Regions from separate parts of the Anaerosalibacter sp. Marseille-P3206 genome, predicted to be linked through region 1. Evidence: riboswitches for the same ligand, from Rfam matches in the RefSeq annotation. Region 1 holds a riboswitch; each other region holds the start of a gene.
The links. A riboswitch is a leader RNA that binds a small molecule or an ion and turns the genes downstream of it on or off. The one in region 1 is predicted to bind cobalamin.
Positions count from the first base shown of each region.

Region 2: another riboswitch for cobalamin. It lies ahead of BQ9840_RS04005 (FUSC family protein); the one in region 1 lies ahead of BQ9840_RS06215 (cobyric acid synthase).
Region 3: another riboswitch for cobalamin. It lies ahead of BQ9840_RS09070 (CGGC domain-containing protein); the one in region 1 lies ahead of BQ9840_RS06215 (cobyric acid synthase).
Region 4: another riboswitch for cobalamin. It lies ahead of sucC (ADP-forming succinate--CoA ligase subunit beta); the one in region 1 lies ahead of BQ9840_RS06215 (cobyric acid synthase).

Region 1 covers NZ_FUHM01000002.1:993,779-997,164, forward strand. The annotation lists gene cbiB (adenosylcobinamide-phosphate synthase CbiB) at 1-308, opposite strand, end outside; gene BQ9840_RS06215 (cobyric acid synthase) at 310-1,161, opposite strand; cobalamin riboswitch at 1,269-1,442, opposite strand; gene BQ9840_RS06220 (patatin-like phospholipase family protein) at 1,524-2,720, opposite strand; gene BQ9840_RS06225 (CapA family protein) at 2,753-3,386, opposite strand, start outside.
Region 2 covers NZ_FUHM01000002.1:555,799-559,184, reverse strand. The annotation lists gene BQ9840_RS04015 (SDR family NAD(P)-dependent oxidoreductase) at 1-187, opposite strand, end outside; gene pepT (peptidase T) at 419-1,630, shown strand; cobalamin riboswitch at 1,637-1,825, shown strand; gene BQ9840_RS04005 (FUSC family protein) at 1,850-2,359, shown strand; gene BQ9840_RS04000 (AzlC family ABC transporter permease) at 2,533-3,282, shown strand; gene BQ9840_RS03995 (AzlD domain-containing protein) at 3,275-3,386, shown strand, end outside.
Region 3 covers NZ_FUHM01000002.1:1,619,745-1,623,130, forward strand. The annotation lists gene BQ9840_RS09065 (caspase family protein) at 1-1,373, opposite strand, end outside; cobalamin riboswitch at 1,745-1,931, shown strand; gene BQ9840_RS09070 (CGGC domain-containing protein) at 2,045-2,365, shown strand; gene BQ9840_RS09075 (ABC transporter substrate-binding protein) at 2,387-3,386, shown strand, end outside.
Region 4 covers NZ_FUHM01000002.1:2,268,162-2,271,547, reverse strand. The annotation lists gene sucD (succinate--CoA ligase subunit alpha) at 1-708, opposite strand, end outside; gene sucC (ADP-forming succinate--CoA ligase subunit beta) at 722-1,882, opposite strand; cobalamin riboswitch at 2,003-2,181, opposite strand; cobalamin riboswitch at 2,302-2,493, opposite strand; gene pepF (oligoendopeptidase F) at 2,603-3,386, opposite strand, start outside.

The DNA.
Region 1 (3,386 bases):
ATAGCCTCTTTATGAAGGCATCTAGCTGCTATACATGTATACATTAGATAAGTATTTACAATATGATAAGCCACATCATATTGCTTTAGCCATTTAAGTAATACAAAGGGAATAGAAAAGGATATAAACATATTGAAAACAACTATTATAAATCCACCAAATTTTAGTCCCTTTCTACTTTTAAAAACCTTTCTTACTAATTTATCTTCCTGTGAAATAATATTGCCCATTAACTTCACAGGATGAGGAAAGCTATAGGGGTCCCCAATTAAAAAATCTAATACCACTGCCAAAAGTAAATCTACCATATTATTCACCTACATTTATGTCTAATAATGAATAAATATATTCCATATCCATATTTTCTCTAACTACCTTTGCTAATTTCTTGATTTGTTCTATCTTTTCCATTTCATCTTGAGCACTACTATTACATTTCTTTTCATAATCAGTTAAACTATCTTCGTCTTCTAATTCTATATGAACATATGGGATAGTTCCAACTACGGGAATATCAAGTAATTCTTCTATCATGTCTATTCCTGATTGTAAAAGAGATATATCTCCTCTAAATTTATTTATCACTAAACCTTTAATTCTCTTTCTTTCTTCTTCCTCTAAAAGCATTACTGTTCCATAAAGGGATGCAAACACCCCTCCCCTATCAATATCTGCTATTAAAAGCACAGGAGAGTTTGCCATTTCAGCCATTCCCATATTCACAATATCATTTTCTTTTAGATTGATTTCAGCAGGACTACCAGCTCCTTCTATGACTACTACATCATATTCACTTTCCACTTCCTCAAATGTTTCTAATATCATGGGTCTTAAACTTGTTTTAAATTTAAAATACTCTACTGCATCCATATTTTCAGATAATTTCCCTTTTAAATAAACTAAACTAGACCTATCACCAGTAGGCTTTAATAAAATTGGGTTCATCCTAGGATCTGGCTTTAGTCCTGCAGCTGTAGCTTGTAATGCTTGTGCTGTACTTATTTCTAATCCATCTTCAGTAATATAAGATTTAGATGACATATTTTGAGCTTTAAATGGAAATACACTTAAATTATCTTCTACAAAAATTCTACATAGAGCTGTACAAAGCATACTCTTACCTGCAGAAGAAGTAGTTCCCTGTACCATAATACTACTCATGACTTCACCTCCAAATTTAAAAAAAGAACTTCTCTCGAAGTTCTCTTGTCATAAAAGTTCATATTTTTCATTTGTGAACCAATCAACAAGCACTGTCTTTCCCTCCGAAAGATGGCTTTTGTTCAGGCAGGTTTCCTGACTCATGGCTCAATCCTCCTTCCTCCTTCCCAGCAATAGCCAGTGGATATGGAATTCGTCACCATTCACAGTAGCGGGGGCTGTAGTGGGTTTTAACCACTTTCCCTTTTAACCCATAGGGCACCTAAACTCTTATTCTATTTTCTATTCCATGATATCATTTTTTTAGATTTTATGTCAAATAGAAAATAGTGAGTCAGGGGACCGTCCCTTGACTCACTAACTCAAAATAAAATATCTGCAATATTTAATATTGTCTCATCTTTGTTTAATACAGAAAGAAAATCTACCTTATTTACTAACTTAGTTAAAAAACCATTTTCCCTTTTTAGTTCATCACATTCATGTTTTTCTAATACTAAATTTAAAAATTCATCGAAACTATATATTTTAAATCTTTCCACCTCATATTTTTCTGCTAAATGTTCAAGAAATCTAATAGCAATATCTTCATAGTCATTCCCCTTATTAGTACCAACTAATGTACTTATTTTAGGTATTATATATTCAAATATTGCCCTCTTATAAGGTACGCCTTCTATTCCTAAAGTTTTTCCAACTTGAAGAATCTTTTCTTCTCCAAAACTTAAGAACTTATTTATGAAATAATCTTCATCCCTTTTCCCTTCGATATAATACTTATATCCCTTCAAACCTCTAAGTGCTTTCAATCCATCATAGTAGCCAAGTTCCATATCCCTTATAGCAGTTTGACTTTCAAATTCTAAGGTCTTACCCAAATCATCTACAGGGGAAATATATATTACATTTAATCCCTTATCATCTATCTTTTTTAATCTACCTGGCCCATGAGTTCTAACAGCAATTATATCTTTATAACCTTTGTGAGAAAGTAAATTTATAGGTAGATTGTTATAAAGTCCACCGTCTATAAATTTCTTACCATCAATTTTTTCACTCTTAAAAGCAGGAAAGTTTGCACTTGCTATTATATAGTCAATTAATTTTCCCTCTGGAATATCTTCTATATATAATTCCAAAGGCTTTAAGTCTGTAAGAGAAACTGTTACTATTGCAAAATCCTTTCTAGATTCTCTAACCTTTTCTTCATCTATTACTTCATTTAATAATTCTCTTAGTGGAGTTATATCTAATCCCTTATCATCTAATACAGATTTTACTTTTCCAGCTAAATTTTTAATGTCTTCTTTTCCTAACTTACCTTTTTTTATCTTTTCAATTTCTTCATCACTAGCAGCTATAACTCTTGAATATGTCATATTTGACCAAAGTTCAACTGCCTTTTCGTATCCACCTTGGACTAACATAGCCCCATTCAATGCTCCAACGGATGTACCAGCAATCCCACCAATTTCAATGCCCATCTCCATTATAGCCTTATATGCTCCGATATGATATGCTCCTTTTGCTCCTCCACCTTCTAATACGAGACCATACATATAATTACCCCCAATATTATTTGAGTTATATACTAATTTATCTCCATAAAACCTTTACCATTTACCTTACTCCCAAAAGGTTTAGACAATTTATTTATATTATTAATAGCTTCTGCTTTTTCCTTTCCTTCTAAAGGTATTGGCCTTCCATTTATAATCTTACATGGTATTACATTTATACTCTGAATCTCTTTGTCTACTATGGTTACTTGACTAATCATAGTATTAGTGCCTGCTTTGCTTGCTGAATTAAATATAAAATTGCCTAGACTATAGAATATCGGCTTTCCATTGTACACTTCTATTCCCTGCAATACATGAGGATGGTGTCCCATTACTATATCAGCTCCACAATCTATGGCTTTCTTAGCCACATTGATTTCCTGTTTTCTAGGAGTAGTTATCCTCTCTACTCCCCAATGAATAGATAGAATAACAATATCAGCTTCCTTTTTCATCTCAGCTATTTTCTTTGTCATTTCGCCTACATAATAATCATAACCACTTACAAGTCCTGATCTTTCGCTAGTTGCGTACCATTTCATATCAGGAATAACCCTTGAAAAAGATAGTATTCCAATTTTAACTCCCTTTTCTTCGATTATAACTCCCTCTATTGCTTCCTTCTTATTTTTACCAGCACCAGTATATTTAATATTGTATTTA
Region 2 (3,386 bases), 440 kb from region 1:
AATCCGCACCATATGGAATTATTTTTCCTTCAAAGTTTTTTACACTGTTTGCCAGTTCCTCAAGTCTTTCAACTCTTCTAGCAACTGCATAGACTATAGCACCTTCTTTTGCAAATAAATAGGCAATATCTTTACCCATCCCTGCACTTGCTCCAGTTACTACAGCTACTTTACCATGTAATTTCATATAAAACACTCCTTTTGGTTAAATTCTTAATAAGAGTTATGCTTGTTATTATATTAATATACCAATAAATGTAGATTATAAACATTAAAAAAGATATTTTCAATATTATGTAATTTTAAAAATGTTCTTTGTGTTTTTGTATGGACATAAAACAAGGTTAAATATATACTAGTATATAAGGAAGCAACAGTGACGAAATAAAAAGAATTACAAAATTCAAGGAGGGATAGTATGGATAAGGTTATTGATAGATTCAAAAGATATATTGCAGTAGATACAAAATCTGATGAAAATAGTAGTACTTGTCCAAGTACAAAAGGACAATTAGAACTGGGGGCTTTATTAGTAGAAGAATTAAAGGAAATAGGTCTTAAAGATGTAAAACAAGATAAAAATGGATATATATATGCTACACTTAAATCAAACATTGACAAAAAGGTACCAACAATAGGATTTATATCACATTTAGATACTAGTCCTGATTTGGATGGTAAATGTACAAATCCAAATATTTTCACGTATGAAGGCGGAGATATTAAATTAAATGATAAGTATACTATGACACAAAAGGAGTTTCCATTTTTAAAGGATCTTGAAGGTAAAGAACTTATTACTACAGATGGGACAACTTTATTAGGTGCAGATGATAAAGCTGGAGTGGCTGAAATCATTAGTGCCATGGAATACTTGATACTAAATCCTGAAATTAAACATGGAGATATCAAAGTTGGCTTTACACCTGATGAGGAAATAGGAAGAGGAGCAGATTTATTTGATGTAGAAGGATTTGGAGCAGATTTTGCTTATACTGTTGATGGAGGACCATTAGGTGAACTAGAATATGAAAACTTTAATGCAGCAAGTGCAAAGGTAGAAATTGAAGGACAAAATGTTCATCCTGGTTCAGCAAAAAATGTAATGATAAATTCTCTAAGAATTGCAATGGAACTTGATAGTATGTTGCCAGTAAATCAAAAACCAGAGTATACAGAAGAATATGAAGGCTTTTATCTATTGTGTGATATGAATGGTAGTGTAGAACATACTGTTTCAGATTATATTATTAGAGATCATTTCATGGATAAATTTGAAGAGAAGAAAGAACATTTTAAAAAAGTAGTTAATTTCCTAAATGAAAAATATGGAAACATTATTACCGTGGAAATAAAAGACAGTTATTATAATATGAAAGAAAAAATAGAGCCACATATGGAAATTATAGACCTTGCTAGAGACTCCATGCTAGAACTTGGAATCAAACCTCAAATTCAGCCTATTAGAGGCGGTACAGATGGAGCAAGACTTTCCTATATGGGTTTACCATGTCCTAATCTCTTTACAGGAGGGTATAACTTCCATGGAAGATTTGAATTGATACCAACAGAATCTATGAAGTTGGCAACTCAGTTGATTGTAAAGATTATTGAAAATAATGCTAAATAGATAAAATTTAATATGTTGACTATTGGTACAATCTAATACTATTAAATTGTTTAAAAGGGAAATTTGGTGAAATTCCGATACGGTCCCGCCACTGTAATAGATAGAACCTTACTTATACCACTGTACATTAGTATGGGAAGGTGTAAGGTTTGCAATTCTTAAGTCAGGAGACCTGCCAATAGAAAAACGCTGTTTATTACTCACGAGGATGGGGAGGTGTTGTTTGTTATAATTATGGAAAAAACTATGGAAAAGAAAAACAAAAAAATCAAATTTCTAGGTATGAGAGTAATAAAAACAGTTATTGCAGTATACTTGTGTTTTTTAATAAGTTTCATTAGAAAGACATCGCCTTTTTATTCTGCAATAGCTTCAATATTATGCATGCAAAATAGTCATGATAATAGTTTTAAAGTAGGAAAAAATAGAATGATTGGAACAATAATTGGTGGACTATATGGGCTGCTAGTTATAGTAGGTATTGACTATATTAATGTTGAGTTATTTAGTCCTATTTATTATTTAATTTTAAGTTTGTTTTTGATTCCAATTATATATACAAATGTTTATTGCAAAACTGCTAGTTCAACTTATATTAGTTGTGTAGTCTTTTTAAGTATTACAGTATCTCATATAGGAGATGCATCACCAACTATTTTTGCATTAAATAGGATAATTGATACATTAATAGGAATATTAATTTCTCTTTTAATAAATAAAACACTTTAAATTATTTTATAAGGCAATCCAAACATTCCCTTAAACTGCAAGTTTAAGGGAATGTTTTTTTATTATAAAGAGAATAATAAGGATTTTTGTCAAAAATACTGTTATTTTTCTATAATTTTTGTTACAATGGAGTTTGTGAATTAAAATACAATATATGAAAGGAAGGTGTAGTTTTGAATAATTTCTATAGTTTAAGAGACAATCGAGTTATTTCTAAGAAAGAAAAAAGCAAATCTGATTTTTTAAAAGGTGCAAAAGATGGACTACCTATCACACTAGGGTATATTCCTGTTGCTTTTACATTTGGCATGATGGCAGTTAATGGGGGTATACCTATTTGGATGGCAATTTTGATATCATTAACAAATCTTACATCTGCAGGACAATTTGCAGGAGCCAATTTAATTATAGCTAATGCTTCCATTTTCGAAATTACATTAACTACATTTGTAATAAATGTACGTTATATGCTAATGTCATTATCTCTTTCTCAGAAAATTTCACCTGAAACATCTTTGGCAAAGAGATGTATAATGGCTTTTGGAATTACAGATGAGATTTTTACAGTTGCATCCTTAGAAGAAAAAGAGATTACTTTTTCCTATATGATGGGATTAACTGTTTGTCCTTATTTTGGATGGGCTTTAGGTACTACATTAGGAGCAATGATAACTTCATTATTGCCAGAATCATTGCAAAGTTCAATGGGAATAGCATTATATGCAATGTTTATTGCACTTATTGTTCCATCAGCCAAAAAATCTAAATCCGCATTAATTGTTGTAATAGTTGCAGTATTAATGAGTTGTACTTTTGAATTGTTACCAAGTATGAAAATAATTTCAGGAGGATGGAGTATAATCATTACTACTGTTATAGCAGCAACTATAGGAGCAATACTTTTCCCAAGAAAGGATGATTAATTTGAGTAAAAAACTAATAGCAGTAATCATGATGGCTGCAGTTACATATTTAATACGAGTTATTCCAATAGCAATTTGTAGGACTAAAATAAAATCAAGATTTA
Region 3 (3,386 bases), 630 kb from region 1:
TTTCCATAAACACCATTTTTTTTGACCATCCCATTAAATTCGACTACATGTGTATCTTCATTGGAGTAGAAATATTCCCAAGCGGGATTATAAAAGTAGTTGTCAAAGGCCTCTCGTATAGTTGGATATGAATGATTAGTGAAATGGCCATTTTGAACAAAATCTAAACATGTATTTTCATAATCTATTATACCTTCTACTGTGAAAAAAGAGGCTAATACTTTATCTTTAAGTCTATGTCCTCTTTGTGAGTATATATTGTCTTCGATTACTATAGTATACTGGGAATTGTAATCATAGTTTTTTAAAGGAGTAATAGTAATGTTTTGTTCATCAGAGCTTATTTTAGCATCTGTTGGGAATTTATTGCCATTAGAATCTAATATATATATATTATCTTCCAATGCATCTTTATTTAATTTCATGTTAAATTTAATATTCCATGCCTTATTAAGAGGAATATCATAAGAGGTTTTCCAAGTAATTATATTTTCAGGAGAAGCTTTTTTTATAGTAGAGCCAATTATAAAGTTGTCACCAATAGGATATGTTTGGACATTACTTGTTCTTACGTTATTCATAGTATAGTAATAAATTTCTTGTAGAGTTACATTACCATCATAGTTACCATCAGCTAGAAAATTGCCATTATATCCATTGCCCATTACAAAAGCTCTAGTGAATTCTCCTCCCCACCCCCAACTATCTGAAAAATTATATTCATAGGAATATTGATTTATTGAAGCTGCTGTAATAACTTTGTATTTACTATCTGTTAAGTAGCTTCGGCTTTTTATTTTTGTAAAGGCATCTAAAATAGATTGATTATAATTTTTTAGATAATCTTCTTCTGTATAGTTGTTTTCAGACATTGTTCCAAAGCTCTTATTTATGAATCCTCCTGAGTGACAACTATCTAATATCACTACAATTGTCCCAGGTATATTTCTTAGTTCTTTTTCTAATTCATGAACGCTTAAACCATATTCATCTACTCCTATTAAATAGGATGTATTATTTGAAATATCATATGCACCGTGGCCTGAATAGTATAGGTAGGAAACATCTCTTGGTTTAGCGTCTTTAAATGCTTCTCTAATACTATTTATTATCTCATCTTTTGTTAAATTTTGATTCTTTATTATACTAGTGAAAGGTGTATTGTTTGTTCCAAAGTAATTAAAAGTAAGAGCATTTTCAACTCTTATTAAGTCGTTTGATGGACCATTGAGGTTTTCAGAAGTTTGATAATTACTATTACCTATTAGTAAAGCTCTGTAGGTTGGAGTTTCAATTCCATAGCTTACAGTTGGTACAAAACTAAGTAATAAAACAAATGCTAATATTGTAATTATAGTATTTTTTTTAATCAAATTATCTCCCCCTTGTATAAATATGTTTGCAGAATAATGTTATATTTATATATTCGATAAATAAAAAAAAACTCCTTCTATAAAGTAGGAGTTTTAATATGTAAAGGCAAGCTATAAGCTTGCCTCAGTTGTAGACAGAACTGCTATTAGTCTAAAGGTTGAGTGCTATGTCAACCTTCAAATATATAATATAAAAATATTAAAAACAATTCAATGATATATATTTGGCTAATGTTCATAGATTTGTTATGGAGACTAAATAAAACCATGCTGCGACATAAGGTGAGACAGTAGGGAAGGTTTTTTTGTCGCAAAACTTACGGTACTTGGGCTTGACAAATCTTTAACCACCTAGTAAAATTTAACTGTCAATTTAATAGTTTAAAATAGGTTCTATTAATTTTTAATTTGTAGATTAAAAGGGAAGTTGGGTGAAAATCCCACACGGTCCCGCCGCTGTAATAGAGTAGTTTTTTCAATATGCCACTGGGAAACTGGGAAGGCTGAAAAAACAATGAGGCTTAAGTCAGAACACCTGCCTATTTTATATTACTATACTTTACGGACGATAAAGGGGGTAAATAAAATGGTTTATAGACATTCTCTATGAGCAATCCTTTGTTGTGTGTATTAAAGGATTGTTTTTTTATTAAATTTAATTAGGGGGAAATATGAAAATAGCAATTGGAATATGTGAAAAAATTAATGGTATATGTACAACTATGGGATGTTTCAGGGCTTATAATAATAAAGAAAAACATTTTTCCCAATATAAGAATATAGATACTGAAATTATGTCTTTCTTTACTTGTGATATTTGCTCTAAAAATACTAAGGAAAATATAATAAATATAGCAGAAAAATTAAAAGAAAATGGAGTTGATAAACTTCATCTAGGAGTTTGTATAGTTAAATGTGAAGCTAATAGATTAGACGAAATAAAGGAGATTTTTGAATCAAAGGGTATTCAGATTATCGAAGGTACTCATTAAAACACATAAGGAGAGGATAGCATGAAAAAGTTTTTAAGTTTGTTTTTAGCTATAATTATGATTTTTGGAGTTACTGGATGTAGTAAGGAATCTGATGTTAAGGAAAATGTTTCTACAGTTGCTCAAGAGTCTATGGAAGAGTCAGAAAATAATAATGAATCTCACTATCCAGTAACTATAAAGACGTATAATTATTCTGCTGAACCTGTGGAGATTACATTTGAAAAGTCACCAGAAAGGGTTTTGGCTGTATATCAAAATTCTATTGAAACATTATTAGCATTAGGATTGGAAGATAGAATTGTTGCTACAGCTGGATTAGATCATGAAGTAAAAGACGAATACAAAGAAGCTTTTGAAAAAGTTAAATATTATGAAAATAGACCTACAAAAGAGGAAGTTCTTGCAATGGAACCTGACTTTATACTAAGCTGGTATTCTCTATTTGGTGAAAAGAATTTAGGAGATGTTGATTTTTGGCATGAAAGAGGGATTAACACCTATATGGCACAGAATAGTGGTGTTGTACAACCTAATTCCTTAGAAAACGAATATGAAGATATTTTAAATATGGGTAAAATTTTTGATGTTGAAGATAAAGCAAATGAAATAGTTAACAACATGAAAGATGAAATAGAAAAAGCTAAAAATTTTGCAAAAGATAAAGATCCAGTAAAAACTGTTATCTTAGAAATTGGTGGAGATAATGTATTTAGAATCTATGGAGAAGATAGTATAGGAGGAAATGTAGCTACTCAGGTTGGTGCAGATTTAGTTGCAAGGCAAAATGGAAATATTGGTGGAGAAGATTTAGTAAAACTTAATCCTGATGTAATTTTCACTGTTTATTATGGTGATGAAATAGATAGGGATACAGCTTTAAAAGCTATTACAGAAAATCCTGCTCTTTCTAGTATAGCAGCTATAAAAAATGAAAGGGTACATCCTATAATGTTAAGCGAAGTTTATGCTAGTGGTATTAGAACTTTAGATGGAATAATAACTATTAGCAAAGGTTTAT
Region 4 (3,386 bases), 1.3 Mb from region 1:
ACCAGCTATAAATCCTACTACAGGTTTTGACATGTTTTCTTTGATCCATAGCGCTGCTTCTTCCTCTGCAGTACCTCCTATTTCACCAATCATAATAACTGCATTGGTATCTTCATCTTCATTGAATGCCTTTAAAACATCTATAAAATTCGTTCCATTTATGGGATCTCCACCAATACCAACAGCTGCAGACTGTCCAATTCCCTTTTGGCTTAATTGATAAACAGCTTCATAAGTCAAGGTTCCAGAACGTGATACTATCCCTACATGACCTCTTTTGTGAATATATCCAGGCATTATTCCAATTTTACATTCCTCTGGTATAACTATTCCCGGACAATTAGGCCCTATTAAACGAGTTTTCTTTCCTTCCATATATCTCTTAACTTTTACCATATCCTGCACTGGTATATGTTCAGTAATACAAACAACCATATCCAACTTAGCATCAACTGCTTCAATTATTGCATCTGGAGCCCAAGGAGCAGGAACATAAATAACAGAAACGCTTGCATTAGTTTCTTCTACAGCTTCTTTAACCGTATTAAACACTGGAACTCCTTGTACTTTTGTTCCACCCTTACCTGGAGTAACACCACCTACTATTTTTGTTCCATAATCCAACATTTCCTTTGTATGAAAACTAGCAGTTGAACCAGTTATCCCCTGTACAATTACCAATGTATCCTTATTAACCCATATACTCATAAAAATTCCCTCCTCACTTTACTAATTCAACAATTTTCTTAGCACCTTCACCCATTGAATTTGCAGTAACAATATTTAATCCTGAATTGTTAAGTATTTCTATTCCTTCATCAACATTAGTACCTTCCAATCTAACTACAATAGGCACTTTGACCTTTATATCCTTGCAAGCTTCAACAATCCCATTTGCAATTACATCACATTTGATAATTCCTCCAAAGATATTAACAAATATTCCATTTACGCGTTTATCTGAAAGAATAATCTTAAACGCCGCTTTAACATTTTCCTCTGTGGCACCACCACCAACATCTAGGAAATTTGCTGGTTCTCCACCATAATATTTTATAATATCCATTGTTGACATTGCTAAACCTGCGCCATTTACCAGACAACCAATATTGCCATCTAGTGATACATAAGAAAGATCATATTTTGAAGCTTCAATTTCTTTTTCATCTTCCTCTTCTAAATCTCTATAATCTAATATATCTTTATTACGATACAACCCATTGGAATCAAAATTCATTTTCGCATCTAATGCCATTACTCTTCCATCTTCAGTAACTACTAGAGGATTAATTTCTGCAATAGTACAATCTTTATCTACAAAACAACGATACAAATTTAGTAACAACTCTACAAATTGCTGCATAAGCTCTTTAGAAATATTAATATTAAAACCAATGCGACGTGCTTGAAAAGGAGTCAATCCAATAACAGGATCTATTATTTCTTTGTATATCTTATCTGGCATCTCTTTAGCTACATTTTCAATCTCGGTTCCTCCCTCTTCAGATGCAATTAAAACAATCCTAGATGTGCCTCTATCCAAAGTAAGTCCTATATAATATTCTTTTTTTATATCGCAGCCTTCTTCGATCAATAGTCGTGTTACCTCTTTGCCTTCAGGTCCTGTTTGGTGAGTAACTAGTTTTTTCCCTAATAGTTCATTTGCATGAAGCATTACATCATCAATACTCTTTGCTATTTTTACTCCTCCAGCTTTTCCTCTACCACCTGCATGAATCTGTGCTTTTACAACTGCTACATCGCTTTCTATTCTCCATGCCGCCTTAAAAGCTTCTTCAGGAGTAAATATTACTTGCCCCCTTGGAACCTGTATCCCATATTCATTTAATATTTCCTTTGCTTGGTATTCATGAATATTCATATTAATCCTCCATTCCTTTTAATTTTCACACAAAAAAACCTTTCTAAAGGCAGAAAGGCATAATTAACAAGTAGATAACTCTACTAATTTAATAACACCTCCTCATCCTCGTGAGTAATAAACAGCATTGCTACTATTGGCAGGTCTCCTGACTTAAGAATAACGAATCTTTCACCTTCCCATGCTCATGCACAGTGGTTTTGATAAGCTTCTATCTATTACAGTGGCGGGACCGTGTCGGAATTTCACCAAACTTCCCTTTTAAGTATTTTTATTACACCAATAGCCTCTTATTTAATTTTGTATCAAAAAATATAAAAAACCGTTAAATTTTTAACGGCAGAAAAATACACAAATATATAAACTTTATATATAAACACAAAGTCCTACAACATATTGTTACTATTTTTCCCACCGAAAAATGCAAACTGTTTATAAGCAGGTCTCCGGGCTTAGTATATGTTTATCGCCTTCCCAGAAAAATCCAGTGGCATATTGATAAACACTCTTCAATCATAATGAAGAAATACTTACCGTAGCGGGGGCTGCGTGGGCTTTTCACCCAACTTCCCTATTAATTATATAAATAAACTTATAAACATAACGGTATTTAATTTTCATATAACTATTTCACTAACCAACTCTAGTTTATGCTAAATAAATCACTTTGTCAATATTATAATTATTTTGAAAAAGGAGACCTAATGGTCTCCTTTTATACTAAATTAATTTATCCATTTCATCAACTAACTTACCAAATAATTTCAACGCCTTATCTATTGGTTCGCTAGTAGTCATATCTACTCCTGCTCTCTTAAGTACATTTATTGCATAATCTGAATCTCCGCTACTTAAAAACTCTATATATCTATCTACAGCTTCACTACCTTCTTTTAGTATTTTCTCTGATAGCGAAATTGCAGATGAAAAACCAGTTGCATATTGGAACACATAGTAATTGTAATAAAAATGAGGTATTCTAGCCCATTCCATTGCTATTTCATCGTCAATTACCATATCAGGACCATAGTATTTTTCATTTAATTTTTTATAACTATCACATAAGTAATCTGCTGTTAGTGCGCCTCCATTTTCAACATATTCATGGATATCTCTTTCAAATTCTGCAAACATAGCTTGCCTATAAATAGTACCTTTAAATTGGTCTAAATAATGATTTAGTAAATACAATTTTTCACTATTATCTTTTGCATTTTTAAGCATATGATCCATCAAAAGAGCTTCATTAGTAGTAGAAGCTATCTCGGCTAAAAATATACTATATCCTCCATAAATATATGGTTGATTCTTTCTTGTAAAATAGCTATGAATAGAATGTCCCATTTCATGAGCAATTGTAAATACATTGTCAAGAGTTTCATGATAGTTTAATAGTACAAAAGGTTTAGAATCATATGTCCCAAAAGAATAAGCTCCACTTCTTTTACCTCTGTTTTCATACACATCAATCCATCTATTGTTGAATCCTTCTTTTAATACTTCT